Regions from separate parts of the Bradyrhizobium daqingense genome, predicted to be linked through region 2. Evidence: riboswitches for the same ligand, from Rfam matches in the RefSeq annotation. Region 2 holds a riboswitch; each other region holds the start of a gene.

The links. A riboswitch is a leader RNA that binds a small molecule or an ion and turns the genes downstream of it on or off. The one in region 2 is predicted to bind cobalamin.
Region 1: it holds a riboswitch for cobalamin, as region 2 does, so the genes downstream of both, metE (5-methyltetrahydropteroyltriglutamate--homocysteine S-methyltransferase) here and LPJ38_RS19120 (DUF1636 family protein) in region 2, are expected to answer to the same signal.
Region 3: it holds a riboswitch for cobalamin, as region 2 does, so the genes downstream of both, LPJ38_RS37545 (hypothetical protein) here and LPJ38_RS19120 (DUF1636 family protein) in region 2, are expected to answer to the same signal.

What each region holds. Positions count from the first base shown of each region.
Region 1 covers NZ_CP088014.1:7,501,935-7,507,288, forward strand. Annotated here, with positions in the region: gene metE (5-methyltetrahydropteroyltriglutamate--homocysteine S-methyltransferase) at 691-3,036, opposite strand; cobalamin riboswitch at 3,138-3,339, opposite strand; gene LPJ38_RS35740 (nodulate formation efficiency C protein) at 4,348-5,073, shown strand.
Region 2 covers NZ_CP088014.1:4,037,010-4,042,363, reverse strand. Annotated here, with positions in the region: gene cobN (cobaltochelatase subunit CobN) at 1-697, opposite strand, end outside; gene cobW (cobalamin biosynthesis protein CobW) at 697-1,746, opposite strand; gene LPJ38_RS19120 (DUF1636 family protein) at 1,743-2,117, opposite strand; cobalamin riboswitch at 2,212-2,433, opposite strand; gene cobO (cob(I)yrinic acid a,c-diamide adenosyltransferase) at 2,474-3,109, shown strand; gene LPJ38_RS19110 (cobyric acid synthase) at 3,117-4,565, shown strand; gene cobD (threonine-phosphate decarboxylase CobD) at 4,554-5,354, opposite strand, start outside.
Region 3 covers NZ_CP088014.1:7,925,572-7,930,925, forward strand. Annotated here, with positions in the region: gene LPJ38_RS37530 (P-loop NTPase fold protein) at 1-216, opposite strand, end outside; gene LPJ38_RS37535 (hypothetical protein) at 137-1,234, opposite strand; gene LPJ38_RS37540 (transposase) at 1,635-1,757, shown strand; cobalamin riboswitch at 1,995-2,196, shown strand; gene LPJ38_RS37545 (hypothetical protein) at 2,573-3,019, shown strand; gene LPJ38_RS37550 (class I SAM-dependent methyltransferase) at 3,421-4,836, opposite strand; partial or broken gene LPJ38_RS37555 (IS110 family transposase) at 5,030-5,320, opposite strand.

The DNA.
Region 1 (5,354 bases), 3.5 Mb from region 2:
AGCTTGGAAAGGCGCCGCCCTTCGATCAGGATCTGGAGATTGCCGTGATCGAGGGTAATTCAATTCACCGGGTGGTCTTTCCTTGCCGCCGGATCTTCGGCGGATGGATCAACGCGAATACCGGAGAGCAAATCGCGGTGCGGCCGACGCATTGGCGTATGTGGCCCGGATAGCGCCGTTATCCCAAATGGATTGGTGTGAGTTGGGGTACGGACTGCCTTCGCCGTCCTCTCTTCTGAAACTATCTCGTGGATCGAATGAGGGAGCCTGACGGCATCTCCGAGCGGACCGAATCCGCGCCGAGTGCCTTGCGGTGTCCGTCAAGCATTAGTTTTCTCATTGCTGTCGCGGCCGTTGCCAACGTGCCCATGAGCGACAAATCTCGGCGTAAATTTCCAAATCTCAACCTATACGGCCGCGTACCACGGCATGATTAGCTGCAATACACTTCTGCTTACATGGGTTGCAGATTTTCGGCGAATGTTGTCGCCGTGATCGAGCAGCCGGCAATTCTACCCCGGCCAACGAAACTAGCGCAACGCGTCACCGTCTTTTCTCCGAGACCGTACCTTCCCCGGTCCACGAAGTGGACCGGGCATCATGTCGGCGGCAATGGTAGCCTCGATATTGTGGAAAGCGCAAATCACCACAACCGAATTAGCTTTGTTGAGAACAGACCGGAGCTCGGGATCAACCGATTTGCGGATCGGATGCAGCGCGCAGTTCGCGCGCGGCAGCGACCATGTTGGTGAGCGCCGGCCGAACCTCCTCCCATTTGCGCGTTTTTAGGCCGCAGTCCGGATTGACCCAAAGCTGCGAATCCTGCAAACGCGTCCGAGCTAGCACCATCAGCTCCTTCATTTCGCCCGTCTCGGGGACGCGTGGAGAGTGAATGTCGTACACGCCCGGTCCGATTTGATTTGGATATTCGTACTTCCTGAACGCATCCAGTAGCTCCATTTTCGATCGCGACGTCTCGATTGAAATGACATCCGCATCCATTGCAGCGATCGCACCGATGATGTCGTTAAACTCTGAGTAGCACATATGTGTATGGATTTGCGTTTGATCGGTAACGCCCGATGAGCAGAGGCGGAAGCAATCTCCGGCCCAATCGAGATATGCCTTCCAGTCCGACCGGCGCAATGGCAATCCTTCGCGGAGTGCAGCTTCGTCGATCTGTATTATGGCTGCACCGGCATTCTCGAGATCGCGGACTTCATCGCGCATCGCGAGCGCAAGCTGACGGCAGACCTCGCTTCTAGGAATATCATCGCGAACAAACGACCAGTTCAGGATCGTCACCGGTCCGGTCAACATCGCCTTCATCGGCTTACCAGTTAGTGATTGCGCGTAGCGCCACCATTCCACGGTGATCGGCTTCGGCCGCACTACATCGCCAAACAGGATCGGGGGCCTAACGCAGCGCGAACCATAGGACTGAACCCATCCGTTCCTTGTAAATGCGAAGCCGGCGAGTTGCTCGCTGAAGTACTGCACCATGTCATTACGCTCGAATTCGCCATGCACGAGGACGTCAAGACCGATGTCCTCCTGCCAACGTACGGCGCGGGCTATCTCCTCTTTGAGGAACCTGTCGTATTGCTCCTCGCTCATCGCACCTCGCGCATGCGCCGCGCGAGCATTTCGCACCGCTGCGGTCTGCGGAAACGATCCTATCGTCGTGGTAGGAAAAGCCGGCAGTCCAAAGCGTTCCCTTTGGATCTCGGAACGACGGGCAAACGGGGTGGCGCGCTGGCGCATCGTCTGATCGATCGCCCTCATTCGGACAGCGACGTTGGCATTATGGATCTTCGGCGAGGTCCGGCGGGCAGTCGCGGCGCATTCCGACTCGGCAAGAGCTAGCCCAACATTCTGGTCGCCTGCGAGTACCCGCGCCAGGATCGCAAGCTCACGCATCTTCTGAACCGAGAAAGCAAGCCAGCTCTTGACGTCGGACGCGAGCCCGGTCTCGAGTTCAACATCGACCGGCACGTGAAGCAGCGAGCAGGACGGAGCGAGCTGTACACGGTGCCTGCCAAGCTTCGCAATCGAGGGCTTCAGCCGCTGACGGAGCGACGGCAAGTTCGACCGCCACACATTGCGGCCGTCGATGACACCGAGCGACATGACGAGATCACTTCGGCCGTCAGCAATGATCTGATCCAATAGTTCTGGCGCTCGAACCAAATCGACGTGCAGACCGGAAATTGGCAGGCTCAAGGCAGTATCCAGATTGTCGCCTAGGGCGCCGAAATAGCTCGCAAGCATGATCTTGATAGCGGGTCCCTCCTTTGCGAACCGGTTATAGGCGTGCAGCAACGATTGTCGCGCCGCCTCATCCAGATCAAGGACCAGGCAGGGCTCATCAAACTGAACCCAACTTGCCCCTCGTTTGGCTAATTCATGCAGAAGGTCGATATAGACAGGTATCAGATCATCGAGGAGAGAGAGGGGCTGGAACGCGCTATCGGTACTCTTGCCGAGCTTTAAAAATGTGACCGGCCCGATCAGGACAGGGCGGGTCTGAAAGCCAAGAGCCCTGGCTTCCTCATACTCTTCGACGGGTTTGCGAGAGCACAGTCTGAACGCCTGTCCCCGGTAAAACTCGGGAACCATGTAGTGGTAGTTGGTATCGAACCACTTGGTCATTTCCTGCGCGGGCACGCCAGATCCCCGCGTACTCTGGTCGCAACTCGCATCCTGATCGCCGCATTGCGATCCGCGGGCCATGGCGAAGTACGTCTGGAGCGAAACGGATTCTCCGCTCGAGGCGTAGATCTCCGGGATGGCGCCAACCATGACACTTGTATCAAGCACCTGATCATACAGCGAGAAGTCGTTTGACGGAATGATCGTGACGCCGAGCGATTTTTGACGAGCCCAGTTCGCTGCGCGTAGGCCGGATGCGTCTTCGTACAACTGCTGTTCACTAATCTTTCCAGACCAGTAGCTTTCTAGAGCGAGCTTGAGCTCACGCCTTGGGCCGATGCGTGGCGTTCCGAGCGTAGCAACTGGAAGAGAGAGAGGAGACATCGCGTTAACCCCTGTTGGGGACAAAGGCCATGGCGGACGCAGGCAGGAGAAGTCGCGCGTGCGACGGCTGCTTGGCGTACCACCGAGACACCCCGCCCGTGGACCAATATATTGTCGGGGCCGGTCTCCTGGCTTGCTGGTCATCGCTGCTGTCCGGCCTTCCCGAAGCCGTGCAGGCTTCAGTGACATCGTTGGACAGCGGCTCGCCACTTACAGTTGCGGGGGCAGCGCCGGCATTTGCACCGGCTTCCCTCTTAGCTCCGGATCAATGGGAACCGGAGAACCTCGACGACTTGGATTATCGGCACGAGAACTCTTCCGTCAACCTCTCAGATTATGTGCAAGCTAATCTGCGACATCTGCTAGCCGAATGACCGTGCATCTCTGTGACTTACCACCATCCAGAAACATTCTCTAATCAGAGATGTCATAATCAGACATATCCTTCTCAGATACCGGAATAGCATCCGGAGCTGCCTTGAGGCGGAGCCGCACGCTAGATCGATGAAAGGGACAGAAGCAGCCTTCCGGCGGGAGTACCGACGTTTCTATCAGAATGCTTTCGATGCGGCCTTGCGATTTCCAGAGTTTCGCCCAGCACCTCGGCTAGCCAGCTATTCTCTCAACTAAAGGATCTGCAGCGAATAGGCCAAGGCACGTGGCGGAATTTAGCAACATACGAGGCGAGGGGTTGATTTGCGTGCCACCCAGACTTCAAAGCCGGGATCAAGCCGGCTTGGTGCCGCTGGCAATCATGCAGCTCGAACGCCGGCGGCACGATAGCGAACCACACAGCTCAATAGCGGCAAACGCACTTCCGTCCATCAGGCATCCGGCATCGAGGCGTTCAACTCTTCTGCTAAATATCCGGTGCGGGACAAGGATGCACAAGCTGCGGCGGATACACTGAATAGGAACACCGAAAACGTGCAAAGGTCAGAAAGTCGACAAGAGCGACACAAACTCTGTGAAAATTTCCGCCTATTGCCTGGCACGAAGAATGCAGACCCTCGGCATGCCCAGTCTCCTCCTGCTGGGCAGGTCCAGCTCAGCCAACTGACGCAGTCGCTGTCGGGGAAGTTAGCTGCGCATGACATACAGGGAGCGCCTGATCGCGCGGGACAGCCAGCGGGTGCCACGTCGCATCCCGTAAACTTCTTGCGATGGCTCATAGCAGGTTCGAGGTTGCCTGCTTTACAAGATGTTTGGATGAAACGCGATAGGCCGAGGGTTATGAAGAGAATGTCTGGAAGACCCGCGCTATGGCTTTGCTTGGTCGGATTTTTAATCTGCCTCGCCTGGCCGGCTGCCATGAGCAATAATATTCGGGCCAGCGACAGCCCCCTTGTCGAACGATTGAAGTCAACTTGGCGAGCGCAAGATGGTGAGACGATAGAACAAATTATCTCCAATGTCTCGAAGGTGGCACAGTTCGTGCCTCAAATGTGGGGCGTTATTGAACTTGGCCAAAACGACTTTATTTTCGTTTCGTGGACCAGACACCGGGACAACAAATCGGACGAACAGTACGTTATCACCTGGAAGATCGCCCTCGACGGCACGTTTGAACTTGCGTCGACTTATGCGAAGCCGATGGAATTGGGCTGGCGCGCCCTGGCGCTCTCCCTGATCGCCAGTGAAGTCGCAGATGGCGAAAGGGACGCAAATCTTCGCTTTCTGCATGATCCGGCCAACTTCAACTTCGTGGCCACCCCGCAAGGCCGGCTCGGCGATCTTCTGCGGCAGGGCCGCTGTACTATCATTGAACCAGTTGGAGTGGACTACTTACCGAAGCGGAATGGCAAACCGGCCGAGACGGGTGACGTGTGGCGCGTTCTGCTCTTGGTGAATTGTAGTATCCAAGGACCACGTTATTTTGCACACAACGGGGTCATCACTTTCGAAAAGAGAGAAGGACAGGATTGGGAGCCACAATCCTCCTTTGCCAAGCGCATCGCGAAATTTGCCCCTGGCTCCTGGTTCCAACGCACCGAGCCAAATGAAGAGGAAGACTTAGGAGAGCGAAGGCCCGAGTAAACTGCCGCAGAGCAACATCGCGCCGCAGTTCCTCCATGGCCCAGTGCCTCGGACCGACTGCAAGACATACGCGCTCGGCACTTGCTTTGTTTTAGCTTCCGCAACGGTCCGGGTGCCTTTCTCGCAGCAGTCCGGCCCGTCGCAAGAAGGTCGGCCGCGCGATTGCGTTTGTTCCGCCTAGTGTCAGCGGCGCGCACGAGCTTGCGAGATGTGGTTTTCCCGCCTTCACTCCAGCCGGTGTGAGGACACCACTGTGCGTGAGTATAGCAACGTCGAAGGCA
Region 2 (5,354 bases):
CGCCATAGGCGTCAAAGCCCTTCGCACGCAGCGCGGCGATCAAGGCGTCGACCGGGCCGGTGTCGGCAGCGGTGAGATAGGAGCGATAGAAGGTCACCAGCGCCCGGGGCTTGCCCTCGCCGCTCCCCGGCGCAGCAATGACGCCGCGCGCGGGATCATAGAATCCCATCTCCGGCACGGTCATCTCGCCGACGACCGGCCCTGCATAGAGGCCTGAGGCCAGCGCGAGCTGCGCGATCGCCGCTTGTGCCGCAACCGGGCCACCGGTGTCGCAGAGCACCTTGAGCCGGCGCAGCGTCGAGACCGGCAAGGTGGAGTAAGCATCGAGCCGCGTGTCGTCGCGGCCGTCCGCCGGCAGCACGGCGAGCACGATGCCCCGATCCTTCGCCAGTTGCTGGAGCGCTGCTAGTCCATACGGCCAGTAGGACTCACCGCCGATCAGCCGCACCAGAATGCCGCGCGCCTGCGACAGCGTGCGCTCGATATATGTGTCGACCGACAGCGGATGACGCAGCTCCGCCAGATTGGCGAGCCGCAGCGACGGCAGGCTGCTGCGGCCACGCCGCCAGCCGGCCGCGAACGCGGCAAGGTCGGAATCCGAATACGAGAGCACCACGAGATCGGCCGGGTCCTGGCCGATGTCTCGTGGCGTCGCGGTCTCCTCCAGACCGCGGCTCTCGCGGAAGACGACGTGCATCAGATACCAGATCCCAAGAGACCAAGTCCCGCCTTGATCGCGGCCTCGTCGATATCGCCGTGCTCGCCGATCACGACGAGCTTCGACTGCCTGACACCTGCGCCCCAGGGCTTGTCGAACTGATGGCGCACGCGCTCGCCGACCGCCTGCAGCAACAGGCGCATCGGCTTGCCTGCGACCGCGATATAGCCCTTCGTGCGCAGCACATTCTGCTCGCGCGCCAGCTTCTGGACGGATGCCACGAGCGCATCGATGTCGGCCACTTCGGGCAGGTCGATCACGACGGACGCAAAGTCGTCGTGCTCGTGCTCCTCCTCGCCGTCATGATGCGATGGACGCGCGGCGAGATCGTTCTCCGCGGCAGCGCCCAGCCCGAGGATGACGCGCGCATCGATTGCACCGTCGGTGACGGGCAGCATCGGCACGGAGCGCGGCATCTCGGCGATGATCGCGGCCTTGGCGGCTTCGATCCCTGCGCTGCCGGCAAGATCGGCCTTGGTCAGCAGCACGATGTCGGCGCAGGCGATCTGGTCCTCGAACACTTCCGACAGCGGCGTCTCGTGATCGAGATTCTCGTCCGCGGCGCGCTGTGCTTCCACCGCAGCCGGATCCGGCGCGAAACGGCCGGCAGCGACGGCTTCGGCATCGGCCAGCGCGATCACGCCGTCGACCGTGATGCGCGAACGGATCTCCGGCCAGTCGAACGCCTTCAGCAGCGGTTTTGGCAGCGCCAGGCCCGAGGTCTCGATCAGGATGTGATCGGGCCGCACCGGGCGCGCCAGGAGCTGCTCCATGGTCGGAATGAAATCGTCGGCGACGGTGCAGCAGATGCAACCATTGGCGAGCTCGACGATGTTCTCCTCCGGACAGTTCGCGTCCGCACAGGACTTCAGAATCTCGCCGTCGACGCCCTCGCTGCCGAACTCGTTGACGAGCACCGCGAGCTTCTTGCCGCCGGGATTGGCGAGCAGATGCTGGATCAGCGTCGTCTTGCCGGAGCCGAGGAAACCCGTGACGACCGTCACCGGGACTTTTGTGAGCGAGTTCATTCGGCGGCCTCCGGCACGGCGGGAATCGGGGGAATGCGGGCAAGCGATTGCTTGCGGAAGATTTCGGGGCGGCTGCGCCAGGGCACGAGCCCGTCGGGCGCGGCCGCATAGGCCGCAGCGCCCGCGACCACGTCACGCGCATTCACGTCCGACAGGCGGCCATAGACATAGGACCAGCGGCCGGGCGCGCTGAGCGCGACCGAACAGCCCTGGCTGCAGGCCGACAGGCACTCGACCGGAACCACATTGACGCCGTCGGGCACGCCGGCGTCGAGGATCGCGCCATGCAGGCGCTTGCCGGGCGTGGTCTCGCCCTCGCCGAGCGTCTCGCCGGCGCGGCAGGTAATGCAGACGTGAAGTGTAACCGTCATCGCCTCTTCCAGAATAAACAGCGGGAAGCGAAGAGGCGCACGGACCGCATTCGAAAGGCCCGTTTCCCCGTCGCGGAACACCCCGTCCGCCGGTCCAAAATCGTCCGCGCTGGCAGGTCTCCCGGCTTGCGGAGCAGGGTTTTGCCCTTCGATCCCCGCCTTCCCGATTCCCTCTCGGGAGTCAGTGGCTTCGGGCATCTCTCCGGTCACGGTCGCGGGGGCGGCTGCATTTTGGACCCAAATCTTGTCGATTCGGGCCCTATCGCATTCCCTCTTCGCCTGTCATAGGACAGGAACCAACGCCGGCCCACCATTTGCCGCCGGCCGCCACTTGTCAAGCCGAAGGACCGGGACCGATGACGCCTGAACCGGAGACCCAAACGGGCGAGGAAACCGACGCCCGCCACGCCCAAAAAATGGCGAAGAAGAAGGCCGCCCGCGACAAGATCATGGCGACCAAGAGCGGCGAGAAAGGCCTCATCATCGTCCACACCGGCGCCGGCAAGGGCAAGTCCTCCTCGGCCTTCGGCATGATCGTCCGCTGCGTCGCCCATGGCTTTCCCTGCGCGGTGGTGCAGTTCATCAAGGGCGCATGGGATACCGGCGAGCGTCGGCTGCTCACCGGCCATTTCGGCGACCTCTGCCAGTTCCATGCGATGGGCGAAGGCTTCACCTGGGAGACACAGGACCGCGCTCGCGACATCGCCGCCGCGCGCGCCGGCTGGGAGAAGGCCAAGGAGCTGATCCGCGATGCAAACCTGCGCATGGTCGTGCTCGACGAGATCAACATCGCGCTGCGCTACGACTACCTCGACATCGCCGAGGTGGTCGAATTCCTGACGACGCAGAAGCCTGAGATGACGCATGTCGTCCTCACCGGGCGCAACGCCAAGGACGAGCTGATCGAGATCGCCGATCTCGTCACCGAGATGACGCTGGTCAAGCATCCGTTCCGCTCCGGCATCAAGGCGCAGGCCGGCGTCGAGTTCTGAAGGTACGATGGCGCGCGCATTGATGATCCAGGGGGCCGGCTCGGACGTGGGCAAATCGCTCATCGTCGCGGGCCTGGCGCGCGCCTTCACGCGGCGCGGCCTGCGCGTGCTGCCGTTCAAACCGCAGAACATGTCGAACAACGCGGCCGTCACCGTCGATGGCGGCGAGATCGGCCGCGCCCAGGCGCTGCAGGCCCTCGCCGCCGGCGTCGAGCCGCACACCGACATGAATCCGGTGCTGCTCAAGCCGGAGACGGATGTCGGCGCGCAGGTGATCGTGCATGGCAAGCGCATCGCGACGGCGCGGGCGCGCGACTATGCGGCGATGAAGCCGTCATTGATGGGCGCGGTGCTGGAGAGTTTCGAGCGCTTGAAGACGCGCGCCGATCTCGTGCTGGTCGAAGGCGCCGGCAGTCCGGCCGAAGTGAATCTGCGCAAGGCCGACATCGCCAATATGGGCTTTGCACGCAAGGCGGACGTGCCGGTGGTGCTGGTCGGCGACATCGACCGCGGCGGCGTCATCGCCCAGCTCGTCGGCATCAAGACGGTGATCGACCCCGACGATGCCGCGATGATCCAGGGCTTCGTCATCAACAAGTTCCGCGGCGATCCCACGCTATTCGACGACGGCTATCGGCTGATCGAAACGAAGACCGCCTGGCGCGGGTTCGGCGTGCTGCCCTGGTTCGCGCGCGCCGGCGAGCTGCCGGCCGAGGATGCGCTGGGCCTGAGTGACGCGCGCAAGCCGGGCCAGTGCAAAATCGCGTGCCTGGCGCTATCGCGCATCGCCAATTTCGACGATCTCGATCCGCTCAAACTCGAGCCGGGCGTCGATCTCGTGATGGTGCGTCCGGGGGAAGCCATTCCAGGCGACGTTCGCCTCGTCATCATTCCCGGCTCCAAATCCACCCGCGGAGATCTCGCCTTCCTGCGAGCGCAGGGCTGGGACATCGATATCCTCGCCCATCACCGCAGGGGCGGCCACGTGCTCGGCCTCTGCGGTGGCTATCAGATGCTTGGGCGCAGCGTCGCCGACCCCGAGGGCATTGAAGGCCCCGCGGGCGACACGTCGGGCCTCGGGCTGCTGGATGTCGAGACAGTGATGAGTCCACAGAAGACGCTGACGCGCGTCGCCGCCGTGCATGCCGCAACGGAGCAGCCGATCCAGGCCTATGAAATCCACATCGGTCACACCGACGGGCCCGATCGTGCGCGGCCGTTTGCGAAGCTGAATGGTGAGCCGGAAGGGGCGATCTCGCGCGATGGCCGCGTGCAGGGCAGCTATCTGCACGGCCTTTTCACGTCGGACGAGTTCCGCAAGGCGTATCTCGCCAAGCTCGACATTCCCGCAGGGGACGAGCCTTATCATGCCAGGGTCGAGAGCGCGCTCGATGCCTTCGCCGATCACATCGAGAAACACCTCGACGTCGACGGCCTGCTCGCGCTAGCGCGCTAGAGCTTCGGCAAGACGCGTCCATTCAACTTCGCTGCCGGGAAGCCCGAGGCGTAGCCATGTCGGGTTCTGCGCGAAAACGCGGGACCAGATCTGGCCACGCGCGAGCTTTTCCTGGGCGACCAGTGCGTCGGGCGTTTCGTACAGCCGAAATAGCGGCCCACCACCAACGAGCGTCCAGCCCTTCCCGCGCGCCATCTCATCGAGACGTCCACAATCGCGAACAAGTCGCGCTGACGTGGCCTCGGCCCAGGCATCGTCACGCAAGGCGCGGCTGCCGATTGCGATCGCCGCGCCCGAGACCGGCCACGGGCCCGACAGCGCCGCGAGCTTGCCGATATCGTCTGCGTTGCTGATAGCAAAACCCAGCCGCAAGCCGGCAAGTCCGTAAAACTTTCCGAACGAGCGTAAGATCAGCAATCCCGGCCGATCCGCCTGAGGCGCGAGCGACAGCTGCGGAAGCGCGTCCGCAAAACTCTCGTCGATGACGAGACGGCCGACGCGCGGCAGCAACGCCAGCAAATCTCGTGGCGCAGAGCACCGGCCATCGGGATTATTGGGATTGACGAGGATGGCGAAATCCGCGCCAGCCAGTGCGTCGGGCTCCCTGACCTCTTCGACCTCCCAACCGGCAGCCGACAGCACTCCGGCATATTCATTGTAGGTCGGCGCCAGAATGCGCGCACGGCCGGGCGGCGCGAGCTGCGGCAGCATTTGAATCGCGGCCTGCGCGCCGCCGATCGCGACGATCGGCGCGTTCGTGCGATAGGCGTGTCGTGCCGCCTGATGCAA
Region 3 (5,354 bases), 3.9 Mb from region 2:
CTTCCCGAAGCCCTCGCTCCACATCTTTCTGCCGAGTTCGAAGAACTCGCCGGCGGCCCCGACCGGCGGAACGCCGAAATAGATCGAAGCCGCCGACGTCGTTGCGAGCTTCGCCACCCGCAGCCACTTCACCCGCTTAGCAAGAGCGGCAACCTTTTCGAGCGCTGTCTCGCGGCTTTCGGCCTCGTTCGCAAGCTTGTCCGCAATGACGTCCATTAGGGCGGCGCGCGACGTGGGTCGGGGCCTCGAGCGCCTTGAACGAGTAGTAGTCGCGCCCGTGGAACTGGCGGTCCTTCAGGTGGCGGTTGAGCTCGTTCAGGGTGGACTTGATGCCGGTGAAGGCATCGTCGAGCCGATGGAGAAGGTCGTCCCGGAATGCCGAGGTCATCTCCGTCTCAGCGTTCCGACACTGCTCCGCGTACTGGACCAATTCATGCCCATCCAATCGGTCCTTTTCGGCGACCGCCCACTGCTCGACGGCCGACGGCGTCGCCTCCTCGGCGGTGAACGGCGGCACGAGATAGAAGTCCTGCCCGTGCTTGTTCACGGCGCCCGTCATTTCCCTCATCAGGGTGGAGCGCCGGTTGGTAGAACGGTTTTCACGGTCCGCCGTCAGCCCAGCGATGCGGTCCGACAAGGACTGAGCCGCCATTTCGGCCACCTTCGACCGGTAGTCGCTCATCTCCCTCGATTGCGGGAATCCGTCCAGCAGCTGGCGCGCGCGGGCGCGACGTGCCACCGCCAGGACTTCACGATTGTTCTTCATGTAGTCTTCATACGCGCCCTCGGCCCTGTCTTTCGCGCTGTGTGCCCGGGTCGACGCATCCTGTGTCTCGGTCTTGAGCCGGTTTGCCGTCTTGACCTCCGCGGCTAGGCGCTCCAGATCGGCAACGAGCTTGGGATCGCGATTCCGCTTGGCGTCTTCGATATTTTTGCCGATTTCCGCCAGCTTGCGATCGAAAGCAGCCAATTCCTCGCCGCATCCAAAGCAGGTCAGGCCAGAGTCGCGGATGGCCTGGAATTGCGCGAACATGGCTTCGAACAGCCGTGCCTCATCCTCCGCGCGCCGGACATCTCCCGCCGATCCAGCAAGTTGCTGGAGCAATTGCTGCCGTTCGGCCTGAAGCTGTTGGCGCATCTGCTCCTTCCGACCGTCGACTTGCGCGATTTCGAGCAATCTCTCGTCGAGATTCCCGACGAAGAAGCCTTCGACTTCGTGGTTGGTCTCGTTCACCCTGACCCTAGCCGTAAGCAGGCTGCGCGCAAGCTTCTCCCCGCGGAGTACCATGACCTCTCGAATTCCGCGCTGTTCGACGCCATCGTCGCAATGGCGTTCTGCCTTGCAGATCGCGACGCGCGGTTCAGGGTCAGCGTGAAGTACCTCGCAGGGCTAACACCGGACATGCTCAGCACGACAGGCAGGGCGATCATAGGCGGACAAGCCGGCTTCGATACACTGTGCGAACGGTTGAGACATGTAAACGGCACCCGAGCCGGCCATCACGGCCGCATCAAAGAGCTGGGACATTTGGCTGGGCTTTCGACGTCGGAGTCGCCCCTCGATCCTCAGATCAGGTCGATCTTGCTAGAGAAGATCGAAACGAACATCGCAAATGCCGTCGAGGCGGAGTCTCTTGAAACTCGCTGCCCGTGTGGTCGAGACCACGAGCCGCATTCGCCTTGCGTTCGCCGCGGCATGTCCCGAAGCCGACCTGATCCGCGGCTTGCCCGGCGCGCTGCTGCCGCTCAGTCCTTGACCGGCGGGGCGTCCGCCCCCCGTTCGCCCAACTTATCCCTCAAGCGCGTTGCAAAGTACGGGTCGTCAGGCGGTGAAAAGCCGAAGGCAATCCTGTGCGCCTCGTCAGAGCAGATGTGCGGCCACATCAATCGGACTAGAAAAACGCACTCTCACGAATAGGACGGGCTAAACTGTCACATGTTGTGTCACTCAGCACTCGATTCACGCCCCTTGCTTGACTCGGTTATGAGGGGCCTTCAGTCTGGTTATCGGTAGCGCCGAAAGGCGTATCAAGGGAATACGGTGCGTCCTCACGGACAAGGCCGAAGCTGCCCCCGCAACTGTAAGCGGCGAGCCGACGACAGTTGGGCCATTGGGTTCGTTCGTTCGAACCTGGGAAGGTGGTCGGAGGCGTCAACCCGCGAGCCAGGAAACCTTGCTGCCGGTCGTGGTCATGGACTGACGCAGGGGCGGGGTGCTCCAAGACGTTGCAAAGCCGATCGAGATCTGCCGCATTCGGGGCGAACGGCTGCCGCTCACGGCGAATGTGCGTGACGGCTTTTTGTTTCGCCCGTGGTCATCACCGTTTTCATTTCAAACGTAGTAGCCGTGCCGGCGCGAGTTTCGGCGTCAACTTCAATCCTGCTCAAACAGCGCTGGCTGTCCGGGTCAGCATTGACGCTAGGAATCGTGCTGGCCTCGATCGCCGCAGCGGGATCGGCGTCCGCACAGCCTCCGCAACTGCTCAATCCGTGATTGTCTCCTCGGCCAATCCGTGGGGCAACACCGTCACCGCGGCAGCAGCAGCGGCGCGAGCGCGTACGCCTCTGGTACGTGGCCGCGACCCGGGCGCGCGACCTGCTGATCCTGCCTAGGCACTCCGCCGACCTGTCGGACAAGTGCTGGGCAAAGCTCGTCGATTTGGGCCTGGCTGGTCTCCCGGCGATCAACCCGAACGACGTCGGCACCGCGAAGGAAAGGAACGTCACGCCGCTAGAGAACGGGCAGACCCGCGAGACCTTCGCCGCCGAGGCGACCGCTATCTTCGATGTGCGCAAGACCGTGATCTGGCGTCGCCCGAGCCGGAGCGAACTTGATCAGGTGGACGAGCCAGAAGCGAAGATCGAAAGCGGGGAAATTCCGGAAACCGGCGCTGCGGAGCCTGCTGCCGTTCTCAGAAGTTCGACGCGTGGCACCATCCTTCACAAGCTAATCGAGGAGGTGCTGACCGGAGAAGCCTGCGACGCCAGGGCGGACTTGAAACGCGGGCTGCGGAACTGATCCGGCAGATGGGGCACGAACCGGCGGAGGATCCGAAGATGGGCATCAGCGCCGTCGAACTGACCGCCACGGTGCTGCGGACGCTCGCTCTTCCGGACGTCGTGACGCCGCGACCGCGTCTCGCCCCCGAGCTCCCGTTGTTCGGAAGCCAGACTCACGAAGGCGGCAAGGTCCTGCTCTCCGGACAGGTTGACGCGATCGCGTTCGACGAGGCCGGCGCCATCGACGCGGTCGTCGATTGGAAGAGCGACGTGGCTCCGGATGCGCCGAGCATCGGCCACTACAGACAGCAGATCGCCGACTATCGGAAGCAGACGAACCTAAGCGGGACAGGTCGTCGATGTGACTTGAGCCCCCGCGGCTGCTGCTCAGGATCCAAGCGCCGTCTCTGCCGGCCTGGTCTACCTTGCCGAGCTGCGGTTGCTCACGCTTGGCTGAGATCGAATCTGAAAGTTCTCCGCAGTTTCACGGATTTCGAAATTGATCGGTCCAGGTCGCCCGTCCGGAGTTCGGGCCCACAGGTATGCGGAGCCTTCATCCAGCACGATCGACTCGACCGAGAAGCCTGCACGCTTAACCAATCCGGCGAGATCGTCCGGCGGGATGAGGCCGTAGAAGGAATGGCCCCTAAGCGAGTCCATGAGGAAGCCGTTGCCGTATGGTTGACAATTCGGGAGATTCTGCATCCTTGTAAAATCAGAATTGCGATAGAGCGTCACAAACAAGCAAGTGCCGTTTGGCTTTAGCTTAGCTCTCATCAGTTGAACGATGCCAAGTCTCACGCTTGCCGATGGGATCACAGAAAGAACGTTTATGCAGAAGCCGCGGTCGTATCTCCGGTCATGGGAGGCAAACTGACCCACGGTGAGGGCGTGGACGTGATTTGATTTGCCGACGTAATCGCGGATGGTGGTCGAACGACCGCGGATCATTTGACCCCTTGAAAGCTGCACTTCCGAATCCACCAACGCAAGTTCGCCGGTGGTTTTGGCTATTGCCCGTTCGTAACGCAGTTTGCCGCAGCCAAAGTCGAAGCTGGAATGAATTGGCTCGAGACGCGAGATCAGCTTCTTAAGATAGGCCCAACTCTGTGTTTCCGGCTTGGCTGCGTTTTCGCTCCGGACGATGATATCCTTCCCGATCTTGTACCACATCAGATGGCCGCCTCTGTGAATGCTTGGCGGTTGCCTGCACTTGCCTCGGCATTCCCGGCTATCTGTTGGATCTGGGGATCCGCCCTTCGTTCCAGCAATCCATACCGAAGATGCATAAATAGAAGCGCGGCCATCGAGGCGGTCCAAAAAATGATCAGAAACCAAGCTGCCCTGGCGAAGGCGGATAAGACCGCGAAGCCTGTGAGTATGAAGAGCCACTCCAAGGCAACCCAATATGTGCCAAGCCTCCAATGCGCTTTCGATGTCGTGCTTGTCGACGAGCGGATGTTCGCTTCGGCTGGACGCGTATTTGTAGAACGTCGCTCTCACGAGGGGATGGCGGTCGCGTTTGAGATTTGCCACCTGACGGGCCGACATCTGCGCACCCGACATGACAGCCAGAGGGAGAAGGATGTTAGCGCGGTCGAACCTCGCCCTGATCTTAAATATGTCCGAAATCCGATCATGGAATCGGGTGACCCTGCTGAAGATGAGCACCAGCAAAGCAAGCGCGAAGCCGCCCACGTTCACCTCAGGAGCTTTAATAGCCGTGGCGAATTCCTTGACGCCGGGCAGATGCTCAACTCGCAAGAAAAGACCGTTAATCCAAGGATCGTACCTCACCAGGAACGAGCAGGCTAAGGTCAGCCAGAAATCCGCCAAAGCGTTCTTCTAGAGCATCTCAGAATAGTTCTTCGGCCCGAAGAAGGGCATCAGAACGCGAAGGATCGAATCCATGCCGCCCCCGAGGTTGTTAAGACCGGTCCATAAACGGCTTGATTGAGTCAGAAAAGTAGCCGACGGTCAACGGATAAGGTGATGGCCGAAGGGAGGAAACACCCTCCCTCGGACGCTTCCCGAGTCGAGTAGCGATCCCATATTCAAGGCAAAAAGCGCGCATCTGATTTATGAGGCACGTCCGTTGCGAAATCATCCTATCGCGAACACGATGCAGCGCTTGCAGGTCAATGTGTTCGGGCGACCGTATTTCGACGAAGCGCATTGTTGGTCGCGTCACTGCTTCCGCGATCGCTGCGGCATCGATGATGTCACTTTTGTTGGACTTTACATAAGGCTTGACGAATTGAGCCGGAATAATGCGGACGGTATGCCCCATCGCGGCGATCTTGCGTGCCAACCATTGCGAGCTGGCCTTCCAATTGTAGATCGTCGCTTCGGAG